Regions from separate parts of the Mesorhizobium sp. M1428 genome, predicted to be linked through region 1. Evidence: predicted binding sites of a transcription regulator. Region 1 holds the regulator's gene; the other holds the start of a gene.
What was found. The regulator LexA, encoded in region 1, represses DNA repair genes until DNA is damaged. The targets are predictions, from matches to a motif close to TGTTCNNNNTGTGTTCNG.
Positions count from the first base shown of each region.

Region 1 (7,166 bases):
CGCCAGCGGCGTCGTCGCCGTAACCATCCGGCTAACAAGATGGCCGCCGGCCGAGTGTCCGGTCAGCATCAGCGGCCCTGCGACCATCGCCGCCGCTGTGCCGATCGCCGCGCCGACTTCCTTGACGATGCCGGCAACGCGTATCTGCGGACAGAGCGTGTAGGACGGCATCGCAACCGCATAGCCGCGATCAACAGCGCCAGCGGCAAGATGCGACCAGAAACTCTTGTCGAATGCCATCCAGTAGCCGCCATGGACGAACACCACGAGTCCCTTGGGCTTGGTGGCCGGCAGGATAAGATCGAGCCGATTGCGTGGCTTATCGCCATAGGCCAAGTCGAGCCGCGCCCTGCCCTCGGTCGAAAGCACGTCGCGGAAAACCCGAGCGGGCTCAACCCAGGCCGCCGGCCAGCGATCGCTGCTGGCTATGTTGGCGCCGTTGGCATAGGCGTTGTCCCAATCGGCAATGTGACGTTCGAACACCCTGCGCCCTCCCCTGGCAATATGGCCTTGCGACGTAGCGTGAGCATCGCGCGGCGCGTCGTCGCCAGCCTCACGGCTCCAGCTCTCGCATCAATCTCAAGTGACAGCCGTCTTGATGGCGAAGCGCGCATCCTTCCATGCACCGGTGCGCAGGATGTCCTCAAGTACTTCGACGGCCTGCCAGACATCGGCATAGCCGACATAGAGCGGGGTGAAGCCGAAGCGCATGGTCGATGGCGCGCGAAAATCGCCGATCACGCCACGTTCGATCAGCGCGCGCATGATCTGGTAGCCATGCTCATGCATGAATGAAATCTGGCTGCCGCGTTTTTCCCCATCGCGCGTGCTTTCGAGCGTGAGCCCGTAAGTGCCGCACTTTGCCTCGACAAGCTCGATGAACAGATCGGCCAGCGCGATGCTCTTCTTGCGCACCGCCGTCATGTCGACATCGTTCCAGATGTCGAGCGCGCCCTTAAGCGTGCGCATCGACAGGACCGGCTGCGTGCCGCACAGAAACCGGCGGATGCCGGTGCCGGCCGCATAGCCTGGCTCGAAGGCGAAGGGCCGTGCATGGCCCCACCAGCCGGTGAGCGGCTGCTGGATGTCGGCAAGATGCCGCTCAGCCGCATAGATGAAAGCAGGCGCGCCCGGGCCGCCATTCAGATATTTGTAGGTGCAGCCAACGGCAAAATCGGCGTTTGCCTTGTCGAGCTCGACTGGCATCGCTCCAGCGGTGTGGCAGAGATCCCAGACGATCATCGCCCCGGCTTCCTGGGCTCTGCGCGTCAGCGCCGGCATGTCGCGCAGTTCGCCCGACTTGTAGTTGACGTGGTTGACCAGCACCACAGCGGTGCGTTCGTCGATCAGCTCTTCGATGCTCGGCGCGTCGACCCCCGAGAGGCGCAGCAGCGTATCCTTTCGCGTCGAAGCCACACCCTCAGCCATGTAGAGGTCCGTCGGAAAACTATCGCCCTCGGCGACGATGACCTGCCGCTCCGGTCGCATGGCCATGGCGGCGTGCAGCAGTTTATAGATGTTGACCGACGTCGTGTCGCAGACCACCGTCTGGCCGGCCGCGGCACCGATCAGGCGCCCGAGCTGGTCGCCAAGTTCAAGCGGCATGTTGAACCAGCCGGCCGTGTTCCATGCGCGGATGAGATCATGCGACCATTCTTCGGTCGCGGCCTTGCGCAATTCATCGAAAGCGGCACGTGAAGCAGCTCCTAGCGAATTGCCGTCGAGATAGATCACTCCTTGCGGCAACACAAAGCGGTCGCGCATCGCGCGCAGCGGATCTGCGGCATCCATCGCCTTTATGGCCGCGAGATCGGGAATTCCTGTCATGATTTGCCTGCTCCCCCAAAATTCAATGCAACGCCGGATACGCATCGACTGTTCTTCCATCACCTGGTTGCGCGCAGGAAGGCTCCACCGGCGAGAAGCAGCCTAACCAGGCGGTGGAAACCAGGACTTAACCCGAGGTTGGCGTTTTGAGTTCGTTTCGTTCACGGTGCATTGACCAAACCGCACACTCGATAGGGGTTCACTTCCGTGCCCTCCGCCGACCGACGGCCGATGCCAATGTGGCCTTCCGGGAAGCCAGAAGGGCGCAAACGAAAGCAGAATCAAGGCGATGAGGCTCGCGACGGTGAAAGTGGGGTACCCCGGTTAGGGGACGTCGTTTGTTTCCCGAGCCTTAACGCATTCATTAAACTTTAAACAGTTGCGGAACACAACTGGAACAGATAGTGTTTGTTCTGGGTTTGTTTTTCTGATTCTGTTGGGGGTCGCTATGCTGACACGCAAACAACACGAACTGCTTATGTTCATCCACGAAAGATTGAAGGAAAGCGGTATCCCGCCTTCCTTCGACGAGATGAAGGAAGCGCTCGACCTGGCTTCCAAATCGGGAATCCACCGGCTGATTACGGCACTGGAGGAGCGCGGCTTCATTCGCCGTTTGCCCAACCGGGCCCGTGCGCTGGAGGTGCTGCGCCTGCCTGACTCGATCGCCCCCGGCCTCAATGCGGCACGCAAGTTCTCGCCGAGTGTCATCCAGGGCAGTCTTGGGCAAGGCGGTCCGCGGCAAGGCAAGCCGACATCGTCGCGCGTCCCTGCGGCCGGAAATGACGACGATGTCGTCGCCGCCGTTTCGATCCCGGTGATGGGCCGCATCGCCGCCGGTGTGCCGATCGACGCCATCCAGCACCAGACGCATTCGATTTCGGTGCCGCCGGATATGATCATGGGCGGCGAGCATTATGCGCTCGAGGTCAAAGGCGATTCGATGATCGAGGCTGGCATTTTCGACGGCGACACGGTGATCATCCGCAATGCCGATACGGCGAGCCCCGGTGAGATCGTGGTGGCACTGGTCGACGAGGAGGAAGCGACGCTGAAGCGGTTCCGCCGCAAGGGCGCTTCGATCGCCCTGGAAGCCGCCAATCCGGCCTACGAGACGCGCATCTTCGGACCAGACAGGGTCAAGGTGCAAGGCAAGCTCGTCGGACTGATCCGCCGCTACTGAGTTCCGCCCTTGGCGCCGGCTTTGGGTTTGTCGGCCCTGCGGTATGGCGGCAGGCCCCGTGCCGCGCGTGAAAATTTCCGCTGCACGTGCCAGGGCCGGTATGATTTTTCGACCGCGAAACGGATTTCGGCGCGTGTTGCAGCTTGTGGATCGAAATAGACGGCGGCACTTCCCGCGCGCGCCAGTTGCCGTTTGGTGACGACGAGGACCAGCCGGTCGTAGTAGCAGGGGTTATGGGCGGTGGCGTCGTCGATGACGATCAAACTGGCAAAGGCGCAGGCTGGCCGCGCAGTATCGCGGTCCTTGGCTTGTGCGATGATCGCGCCGGATGGATGCCTGGCAAGGCAGAGGCCGTCCGTGCAAATGAACGGCATACCCGGCGGTAGGTCGGCCGGATCGGCAATGTCGAATTGCGGATCGTTCTTTCCAGGTGTTTCCGGCGCGACGATAGCCTCTGATGTGAGCGCGCGTTTCCAGTTGTCGATGGTGAACTCATTCGGGCGTGCCCGGTTGACCGCGAGTTCACCGCTGTCGATCGGCAGCGCGACCAACCGTGCGTCCTCCGAGATCAATACATCGGGTACGCGCGTCTGGGTTGTCGTTAGCAAGCCGGCGAGCGCAAAAGGAAGTGCCGCCAGCCGCAACCAGGTCGTCGCCATGCTGGCAATGACAAGGGCGATCGTCACCAAAAGGACGGATCTCAGCGAAATCAGCCCAACCGCATCGATTGGCGAGCGCTCGGAGATCCACCCGGACAGGGCGATCATCGCCGTCAGCCCCTTGCCCATCACGTATAGGAAAGGCCCATCCGCGCCGAACGGCATCGCCAGCGCACTGAGGACGGCGAAGGGCATGACGACCAGTGAGACGATGGGCATGATGGCCAGATTGGCCAACAGGCTGAGCGGCGCCACGCGCTGGAAATGCCATATGGCGAAAAGCGCCGTGGCGCTCCCTGCAATGATTGAGGTCATCGCCAGGCCGCCCATGCCCAGCAGGACCTTTCGCGTGGCGAGGCGTAGCGGCGACCGCCGCGGCGGCGGCGTGGTGGCCCTGCCGGCGCGGTAGTCGGACCAGCCGGCATAGGCGCCGACAAGGGCCGCCGTCGCGGCGAAGGACATCTGGAAGCTCGGACCGACCACCTCGTGTGGCGACACCAGAATGACCGCGATGGCCGAGATCGCCAGGTTGCGCATGGTGAGCGCGGCCCGGTCGAACAGCACGGCGATAAGCATCACCGCCAGCATGATGAAGCTGCGTTCGGCCGCTACCACAATGCCGGAAAAGACGAGGTAGGCCGCAATCGAAAAAAGCGCGGCGGCCGCGGCATATTTCTTGACCGGCCGTCGCGATGAGAAATCGGGAAACAGCGCAAAGGCGCCGCGTAGCAGCGCCATGATGGTGCCGGCGACCAACGCCATATGCAGCCCCGAGATAGAGATGATGTGATAGATGCCTGTACGCCGCATCGCTTCGTTGATCTCCTCGGGAATGCCGGCGCGCACGCCGACGATCAGCGCAGCAGCAATCTCGCCCTCGGCGCCGCCGATGCGGCTGCGGATATGGTCGGCGATGGATTCGCGCGCGTCTTCGATCGCAGAAGAAAGCCGCGCGGCAAGCGGCATGCTGCCCGACGACACGACTTTCGGATTGCCGAGAAAAAAGCCGCTGCCGCCGATACCGGCGAAATAGCTGTCGAAGGAGAAATCATAGCTGTCGGGCCGCACCGGCCCGGTCGGCGGCAGCAGCCGCACATAGCCGGCGATCTCGGAACCGGCGGTCAGCTCAGCCGGTATTTTCATCGCCGAAACGCGGACCCGTTCCGGCATGTAACGCAGTGTCGGCCTGGCGGTTGAGATCACATCGATCGTCAGCCTGATGCGGCCGCTCGCCATGGGCTCGTACGATACGACGCGACCCGTCAGCCGCGTCGAGATTTCGGAACCGAGCATATGCGTCCCGACACGCCAGGTCTCGAACTTGGCGGCAAGCACGCCAAGCGCGCAGAGCAACGCCACTATGAAGCACAGGCGCGTCCTGGGCCATGACCGCGAGACGACGGCACAAAGGGCTGCCAAGGCGACGATAGCGATCGGCTGTGGGAAGGCCGGCTCGGCCGCCATCGCGAAATACACGACCACCCCGCATGCGAGGAACACCGGCACCAGCAGGAAGGCGATGCCGCGGTCGAGTTCCAGGCCGGCCGCCGAGGTTATGCTATTGCGGATACGGGACGGTGACGGGAGGCGGAAGCGACGGCGTAGGCGCACGATGGGCTCGCCCGCGGGCACGGGAACCGTTGCGGGGTCGCTGGCCGGCAGCGACGGAGCATCAAAGCGCGGAGCGGGCAGCAATGCCGGTGCCGGAAGGACAGGCAGGGGAGCGGCAAACAGCAAGCGTTCGCTGACGCCGCTGCCAGCGTCCTCGCCCTCGCCCGCACCACGGCCTCGCACAGCCATCGGGTCTGCCCCTTGCGCCCTCGACCTCCTATGCTACATGAACGCGCAACGCGCGAAAGTCCGCAAACCCACTTCCTTCGCCCGCCTGAGAGTTCCATGCCCGATAAGGTCGTCACCCGTTTTGCCCCCTCGCCCACCGGCTATCTGCACATTGGCGGCGCGCGCACGGCGCTGTTCAACTGGCTGTATGCCAAGCACACAGGCGGCACGATGCTGCTGCGCATCGAGGACACCGACCGCGAGCGCTCCACCGATGCGGCAACCGCGGCCATTCTCGACGGGCTTTCCTGGCTTGGCCTGACATGGGACGGCGAGCCGGTGTCGCAGTTCGAGCGTGCGCCGCGCCATCGCGAGGTGGCCGAGGAGCTCGTTCGCACGGGCAAGGCCTATTATTGTTATGCGACGCCTGCCGAGCTGGAAGCAATGCGCGAGAGCGCACGGGCCAAGGGGCTGCCTCCCCGCTATGACGGACGCTGGCGCGACCGCGACCCGTCGGAGGCGCCGCCCGGCGCCAAGGGGGCGATCCGCATCAAGGCGCCGACAGACGGCGAGACGGTGGTACATGACCGCGTCCAGGGCGACGTGCGCTTTCCCAACAAGGATCTCGACGATTTCATTATTCTGCGCTCGGACGGCAATCCAACCTACATGCATGCCGTCGTCGTCGACGATCACGACATGGGCATCACCCACATCATCCGCGGCGACGATCATTTGACCAACGCCGCACGCCAGACCGTAATCTACCAGGCCATGGGCTGGGAGGTGCCGTCGATGTCGCATATCCCGCTGATCCACGGTGCCGACGGCGCCAAGCTGTCGAAGCGGCACGGTGCGCTTGGCGTCGAGGCCTATCGCGCCATGGGCTACCTGCCGGAGGCGCTGCTCAACTATCTGGCGAGGCTTGGCTGGAGCCACGGCGACGATGAGATCATGTCGATCGCCGACATGATCGCATGGTTCGACATTGGCGACGTCAACAAGGGCGCCGCCCGTTTCGACTTCGCCAAGCTCGAGGCGCTTAATGGCGTGCATATGCGCCGGATGAACGACACCGCGCTGCTCGACATCTTCGTCGCCACTCTGCCCTATCTCGAAGGCGGCCCGGCAATCGCCGCGCGCCTCGACGACGGACGCAGGGCGCAACTGCTTGCCGCTTTGCCGGGCCTGAAGGAGCGCGCCAAGACGCTGGTCGAACTTGTTGAAGGGGCTGCATTCCTGTTCGTCGAGCGGCCGCTGCCGGTCGACGAGAAGGCGGCGGCGCTACTCAGCGGTGAGGCGCGCGCGATCCTGCAGGGCGCTCATGCGGCACTAGCCATGGTGTCGGACTGGTCTGCCGCCTCAGCGGAAGCCGCGATCCGCGACTATGCGCAGGCAGGCGGCCATAAACTCGGCGCCGTGGCCCAACCTTTGCGCGCCGCGCTCACCGGCAAAAGTACCTCGCCAGGTGTCTTTGATGTGCTTGCCGTGCTTGGCCGCGAGGAAAGCCTGGCGCGGATCGCTGATCAAATCGATTAGCAAACTGGCCCAAGAAGATTGGCATTGAAAGGTGTGTTTCGCAGTGCAACATTGGGTCTTGGCCTAATCTGGCGCGCAGATTCAATTGCGGGCGCAAATGTGCGTATTCCGATGCTTTTGACGTGTTGGGTTCAGATATTTTGCCTTTGCCGGCCTGAGGAAACAAAAAGGAGTTTGCT
Region 1 is NZ_JAMYKT010000005.1:158,145-165,310, forward strand. It holds gene NKG60_RS09610 (hormone-sensitive lipase) at 1-483, opposite strand, end outside; gene kynU (kynureninase) at 580-1,827, opposite strand; gene lexA (transcriptional repressor LexA) at 2,276-3,010, shown strand; gene NKG60_RS09625 (ComEC/Rec2 family competence protein) at 3,004-5,469, opposite strand; gene gltX (glutamate--tRNA ligase) at 5,566-6,987, shown strand.

Region 2 (7,166 bases), on a different contig from region 1:
TGGTGATTGCGCTTCCGCTCTATCTGGTGATCCTGCCCCGCGAGGCGCCGAAACCGCCAGTCAGGCCAGGATTGCCAGTCGGGCCAGGATTGAACCAGGCGCCGCCGGCCTGCGAAGGCAATCCCGATCCGTCGATCATGATCGTTTTGGCCGCCACACTTACGCTCGCGGCGGTGATCTCCTCGACGCTGTCGGTGCACCTGCTCACCATCCTGCAAGGCAGCGGCATGGCGCTGGCCGCGGCCGTCGGGCTCGGCGCGCTGGTCGGCCCGTCCCAGGTGGCGGCGCGCGCGATCGAGATGACCATCGCGCGCTACCACCATCCGATCCTGACCAAGTTTGCCTCGGTTACCTTCGTCGCGATCGGCGTTTCGGCGCTCTGGGCCGGCATGCCAGTCATCCCGTTGGCGCTCGGCTTCTACGGCGCGGGCATCGGCCTCGAATCCATCGCGCGGGGGACGTTGCCGCTCGCGCTGTTCGGCTCGAACGGCTACGCGAAGCTGATGGGCCGCCTCGCCATGCCGAGCCTGATCGCCCAGGCAGCGGCACCCTCGGTCGGCGCCTTGCTGCTGGAGCGCTTCGGTCCGCATGGCACGTTGGCCGCGCTTTCCGGTCTGGCGCTGGCCAACGTCATCCTCGCATGCGGCCTGGGGTGGCGGATGCTCCGCTGGCGGCAATCGCAGGTTCAAACTCGGTAGGATTTCGACCTGCGTTCAGCGCCGTCAACTGGAGAGCGGGAGATCGTCCAAGGGATCGACAAGGAAGGACGCGGCAATCAGATCGTCCGCGTCGAGGCGCAGTGAACCTTTGGCGCCGCCCATAATGGCGGCAACCTTTTGAAACGTCTTGATCTCGTGCTCGGTAATCTGGGCACTTTGCATTCTGGATTTGAGGTCAGCAACGCGCAGCCCCAAACTGTGGGACATTCCGATTTTACGGTTCGACATGGTAAGATGCTCCTCCCCGGCCCATGTTTGTTTTGCCACCCGCCCTTATTCGCATTTCCTCCGCCTGCCTAAATATGAGGCATCGCGAATACAGCGCCCGAACGCCCGATGCAAGGGAAGGTTCCGGCGCGCAGAGGTCACGAAATAATAACAAGAAGGAAGCACGGCCGATGGTCCGGCCGGAGATAGGACTTAGGTACGACGCCCCGCCAGACAGAGGGCTCCGGTGGCTTATCGGCTGGCGAGGACCATGCGGTTGCCTTCGCTGTCGCGAAACTCCGCCACCGTGCGCCCCGGCTGCCACGTCGCCTCATGCGGTTCGGTGACGATCTCGACGCCGCCCGCCTTCAACGCCGCGATCATTGCTCCGACATTTTCGTCGACCAGCACCAATACGGGCTCCGCGCCGGGGGCGTCATCGGCGCGCCTGATGAAATGCAGGTTCGTCACGGCATGCGGAAATGCCAGCTCGATCCAGCGCCAGCCGCCATCGCCCATCTTCTGGTCGGCCAGCACCTGACAGGCGAGATGCCTGGTGTAGAACGCCTTGGCGCGGTCCTGGTCGAATACCGGAAGCTCGGCAAACTGGATATGCATGATCGTCTCTCCTGCTTGATGGCTGCCGCGCAGCCGCCCACGCGGGAAAGACGATGCGGGCGACCGAAAAGATTCTTCGGCAAGGAGAATCTTTTCAGCGCAGCCGGTCGTCCTTCGTTCATACCAACCAATCAGGAGACGACGATGGACTACGCGCTCATTCGATACGGTGTGAACCAAGCCGACCTGGCAGATAACCGCGCGCTGGTCGAAAAAGTGTTCGAAGCGCTGGGCGAGGCGGCACCGCCGACGGTGCGCTATCTGGTGCTCGAGCTGGACGACGGCTCGTTCGTCCACATCGTTGGCCAGGACCGCGATTCCTCGGCGCTGACCGGGCTTGCCACCTTCAAGGCATTTACGGAAAACCACGCGCAGCGCCGTTCGACCCCGGCAATGAGATCGCCTGTCAAAGTTATCGGCAACTACCGTATGCTGGCGGATCAGAAGGCGGGATAGCGCCTGCCATGCCGCCCGCGCAGAAATGGGATGCTACGCCGAAAATGAACAGGGCGACTTTGGAGGCGATGCTCGTCGGGTTGCGGCCAAGGCTGCATCGCTACTGCGCGCGCATGGCCGGCTCGGTGATCGACGGCGAGGACATCGTCCAGGAGGTGCTGATCAAGGCGCTACAGGCGATCGACGGCGGCGCCATGGTCGAACGGCCGGAGCAATGGCTGTTTCGCATTGCCCACAATGCCGCGCAGGATCACCTGCGGCGGCGCAATCGGGAAAGGTCGCGCATGACCGAGGCCGACATGAGCGTGATCGAAGATCCCTCCGGCAGCGCCGACAGCCGGCTCGCCGCCCAGACCGGCCTGCGCTCCTTCATGCGGCTTTCGGTGTCGCAGCGCAGCGCCGTGATCCTGGTCGACGTGCTCGGCCTCAGCCTGCATGAGACCTGCGAAGTGACCGGCGCGACGCTCGCCGCCACCAAGGCCGCGCTGCATCGCGGGCGGGCGCAGCTCAAGCTGCTGGCGCTGCAGCCCGAGCAGGCGCTCGCGCCGAGGCTCGACGCCGACGACGAGCGCCGGCTGCGGCGCTATGTCGACCTGTTCAACGCGCGCGACTTCGACGCGGTCAGGGCACTGATAGCCGAGGACGTCCGGCTCGATGTCGTCAACCGCGTCCGTCTGCGCGGCAAGGCCGAGGCGTCGACCTATTTCGGCAATTACGACCGTATCAGCGACTGGACATTGTCGCTCGGCTTCGTCGACGGCAGGCCGGCAATCCTCATCCGCAACCCGCAAGCGGCCGACGGCGCCGTGCGCGGCTTCATGCTGGTCGAATGGGCGGGCGATGAGGTCATCCAGATCCGCGACTTCCGCTATGCACCGTGGTGCCTGGTCGATGCGGAGATTGAAACGGTCGAAGGGTGAAAAACCCGGCCCATTTACAACTCCTTTTCGGCTAGTTCGCGAAAGGCGTCGGGAACCGACCGCTGTAGTCCGAGCGCGACCGAGGCATAGCCGACCGCCTCCCAGCCGAAGCGGTCGCGGATCTTGTCGATGGCGCGATCCGCGGTCCAGCGCGCCGCGCCCTTCCGGGTACCGGGGCGGCGGCGGTCATCGTCGAGCCCGAGCGGCAGTTCCAGTTGCAGGCCGGCATGCTGCTCCAGATGCGATACGGCGATCGCCAGCAGCGAGATTGTCTTTTCGTGCGGATGGTCGATGAGCACCTTGCGCACCAGCGCCTCGGCGATCTCGGCCAGCATGGCGGTTGCCGAAATCGGTTGGTCGAGCGTGATCGAGCGCGTCACCGAACGCAAATCGGCAAAGCGGACGCGAACCGTCACCGTGCGGCCGGGCCGGGATTTCGCCCGCAACCTGGTGGCGACCCTGTCGGCCAGATGCAGCAAAGCGGGCACGAAGACGTCCTCTTCGGCCGGTTTTCGGCCAAGCGCCGATTGCGCGCCGGCCGATCGCGCGCGGCGCTGCGTCTCGAGCTTGCGCGGATCGCGGTTCCACGCCAGCGCGTTGAGTTTCTCTCCCGCCGCCGGCCCGAGCAGGCGCTCCAGCGCCCCACCATTGGTTCTCGCCAGCTCGCCGATGGTGTTGACGCCGATGCCGGCCAGCCGCTCCCTGGTGACCGGGCCGACACCCCACATCAACTCGACCGGCAGGTGATGCAGGAACTCCAGCTCGTGGCGCGGATCGACCACCACCAGCCCGTCGGGCTTTGCGACCTGTGAGGCGATCTTGGCCAGGTGCTTGGTGCGGGCTACGCCGACCGAGATCGGCAGGCCGAGCTCGGCCCGCACGCGGCGGCGGATCTTGCCGGCGATCTCGGCCGGCGAGCCGAACAAATGGGTGCAGCCGGCGACGTCGGCAAAGGCCTCGTCGATCGAAATCCGCTCGACCACCGGCGTGAAATCGCCGAGCACCTTGATCGCCGCATCGCCCAGCCGCTGATAGTCCTTGAAATGGCCGCCGACGAAAATGAGTTGCGGGCAGAGTTCCCGCGCCCGCCGTCCCGGCATGCCGCCGCGCACGCCGAACGCCTTGGCTTCATAGGATGCGGCGAGCACTACCCCGCCGCCGACGGCAATCGGCTTGCCGCGCAAGGCCGGGTCGAGCAATTGTTCGACCGAGGCATAGAAGGCATCCAGATCCGCGTGGAGGATGTTGGCTTCCATCCGGCCCCGTCGCCCGCGGCGGCTCGAACGCCGCATTGTCTCGAGTTGCGATAGGAACATAAAGAGAACATTGTGGGTGGATTGTCAAGCAGCGCGGAGGCTGCCGCCGATGACGGGCGGACGGCAATGTTCAGCCGCGCAGCCGATCGCGGGCCTGCATCAGCGCGAATCCCAACAGGTTCTCGCCGCGCCACAGCAGCGGGTTCACCGCCCTCTCGTCATCCGCCGCAAGACCGATGCCCCACACCCGGTCGACAGGGCTCGCCTCGACCAGCACCCGGTCATGCGTCGACAGCAGATATTCGCGCAGCGCCGCGTTCTGGCGGAACTTCTGAAAGCTCCCTTCGGTGACGATGCGATATTTGTCGGCATCCCATTTGGTGCCATCGAAGCCGCTCACCTGGCGGCCAAGTTGCTTTGCCTGCTTGGGGCTGGCCGCCCTGAGGATTTGCGTTGCCGTCTGAGCGTCACCGAACAGGCGAGCCTTCTCGGCCATCATCCAGTGTTCGGCAGTCGGATAGCTCAGGCCATCGACGATAAAGGGCGCATGCCACCACTGACTGAAGCACGACGTGGTTATGCGGCCGTCCTTGGACGGCTGGTGGCCCCAAAAGAACAGAAACTTCTGATTGGGTTTTGCGCGAAAGGCTTTTTCAAGCCAAGGTCCGGTCGTAAATCATGGGGCGGATGGAGAAGGGCGAAGGGGCGGCTTGTCAATGCTCCATTCAGAGTGGGGTAGCGAGGATGAGCGGTCGGTGCTGAATGCGATGAAATGCTGATCTACAGGGCCATCTTGTAGCCGAGATGACTGGCGGTGAAACCGAAGCGCTCGTAAAAAGCGTGCGCCTCGAGTCGACCTTTGTCCGTGGTGAGTTGGACGAAGCTGCAATTGCGCGAACGGCACGTTTCAATCGCCCATTCGATCATCAGCTTGCCGACGCCGCGAGAGCGCCATTGCCGGGCGACGCGAACGCCTTCGATCTGGCCGCGCCAGGCGCCTTTCCTCGAAATGCCTGGAAGGAAGCTGAGCTGCAGCGTTCCGACCACTTGCCCGGCGTCGACGGCCACGGCCAGCAACTGGTTGGGATCGGTATCGATTGCGCTGAAGGCGTCGAGATAGGAGGAGGCTAGCGGCGTGGAGGCGTCTTCCCGGTCTGCGCCGAGCACATCGTCGGCAAGCATTGCAACGATCGCCAGCAGGTCAGGCGCCTGGGCACGACGGAATTCGATCTCGCTCATCGCCTGGACATACGGCGCGGATTTGGCGGTCGCAATATCCGTTTTGACCCGCAAGGGAGGCCCGCGCCTTCAGGCGGTCTCAAACGCCCAGAGGCGCTGGCCGTAGCGGCGGAAGAAGCGGGCGAAGAGGCGTTGTTGCCTGGCGCGGGCGAGGTCGGCGGCGCGCCTTTCCTGCCGCCAGCGCGGCATGTTGTGGAACATCGAAAGGAAGCAGGCGGCGTCCTCGAGTGCCTCCTCGGCTGACTGCGCCGGGCGGATCGCCGCCAGGAACAGAGCGCGGCTCGGCTTCATCTGGTCAATCGCCGCCTTGCGCTGGCGATGACCCTGGCGTGCCTTGCGGATGCCGTCCTGGCGGATGGCCGCGAAAGCCGCAAGCATGGCCGGACTGTCGCCGCTATAGCCGCAGGCATGGGCGAACTGGGCTGGGTCCATCGTCGTTCCCTTGCTGCCGGCCGGCCGCGGTTCTGTGGCTCGCGCCGATTCCAGTCCGCAGCAAGATATAAGCATAACTCAAATAATTGAACAAGTGAAACTTTCACGTTGATGTAAGCGGAACCGACTCGACTCCGCTCCAAAAACCGATAATGATGTGAACAAAGCAGGAACAACGATGGGGATGGCCATGGCATTGGCGGGCAAGGAAGCGACGATCGCCGATGTTGTGTCGATTGCCGTCGAGTGCATCGACTGCGGCCGCAACAGGTGGTGGAAGCCGGCCGAGCTGAAGCGGCATGGCGTGATGCCCGAGACACCGCTGGCCGCACTTTCGGGGCGCCTGATCTGCAAGGCCTGCCGGGCGGACGGCCTGCCGGGCGCCGCCGTTTCGATCCAGGCCGCCTTCATCGACGACCGGCAGCGGGCCCGCGCCGAGGCGCTCCTGCTCAATGGTCGAGAGCTGGAGCAGTCGAGGCGGGCTTGAGGGGAGGGCGTGCTGCTCTTCCCTTCTCCCCTTGTGGGAGAAGGTGGCCGAGCGAAGCTCGGTCGGATGAGGGGTGTCGCTACTATGAAGACGTAAGGCTCTAAAAATCGTTCCGTATTTTTGACGCCGAGTTTCTTCGAGCACCCCTCATCCGGCTCGGCGCTGTGCGCCGATCCACCTTCTCCCACAAGGGGAGAAGGGAAAGCCCCTCAATACCCCAGCAATTCCTTGAGCGGGATGACGCGGAAGACGTTCTTGATGGCGTAGCGGTTGAAGGTCAGCGTCTTCGGCGGGTTGTACTGTTCGACGATCAGCTCAGCGGCGGTGCGCTTGACCAGCTTCTTGATGAAAGCCTTGCCATTTTGCTCGTTCTCCTCGGGCAGCGTCTCGATCACCACATGGTCGCCGGGCAGCGCTTCGCGGCCGCCGCAATAGATCATCTCGCCGGGCTCGTAGCGCGGCACCATGGAATCGCTCAGCACGTGCAGCGCAAATACATTGCGCAGATGCCGGATCCCCGGCGGCCGCTGGACATAGCCGGCCGGCTGGCCGTTGAAGGTGAAGTCGCCATCGTCGCCGCCGACGGCTGTGCCGAGAAGCTGGATGTCCATCGGCCCGGCGGGCAGGGGGCCGGGATCGGTGACGATCTCGGCATCGGCGACCGGTCCGGCGTCGTCGAGGAAAACGACCTCGCCCTTGCCGAGCGCCACCGGGTCGACGCGCAGGAAAGCGGCGGTCTTCAAAAGGTTCTCGGTCTTGGGCAGGTTGCGCCCGGTCTCCCAGTTACCGACGGCAGCGACGTCGGTGTCGTTGTGCTCGGCAATGTGACGCA
Region 2 is NZ_JAMYKT010000002.1:51,761-58,926, reverse strand. It holds gene NKG60_RS03560 (MFS transporter) at 1-698, shown strand, start outside; gene NKG60_RS03555 (hypothetical protein) at 723-947, opposite strand; gene NKG60_RS03550 (VOC family protein) at 1,179-1,544, opposite strand; gene NKG60_RS03545 (hypothetical protein) at 1,689-2,000, shown strand; gene NKG60_RS03540 (sigma-70 family RNA polymerase sigma factor) at 2,045-2,920, shown strand; gene dinB (DNA polymerase IV) at 2,935-4,176, opposite strand; gene ybiA (riboflavin biosynthesis intermediates N-glycosidase) at 4,307-4,795, opposite strand; gene NKG60_RS03525 (GNAT family N-acetyltransferase) at 4,957-5,415, opposite strand; gene NKG60_RS03520 (hypothetical protein) at 5,485-5,847, opposite strand; gene NKG60_RS03515 (hypothetical protein) at 6,026-6,334, shown strand; gene NKG60_RS03510 (XRE family transcriptional regulator) at 6,544-7,166, opposite strand, start outside.
Region 2: the regulator LexA is predicted to act here: its motif matches at 4,229-4,246, upstream of dinB (DNA polymerase IV).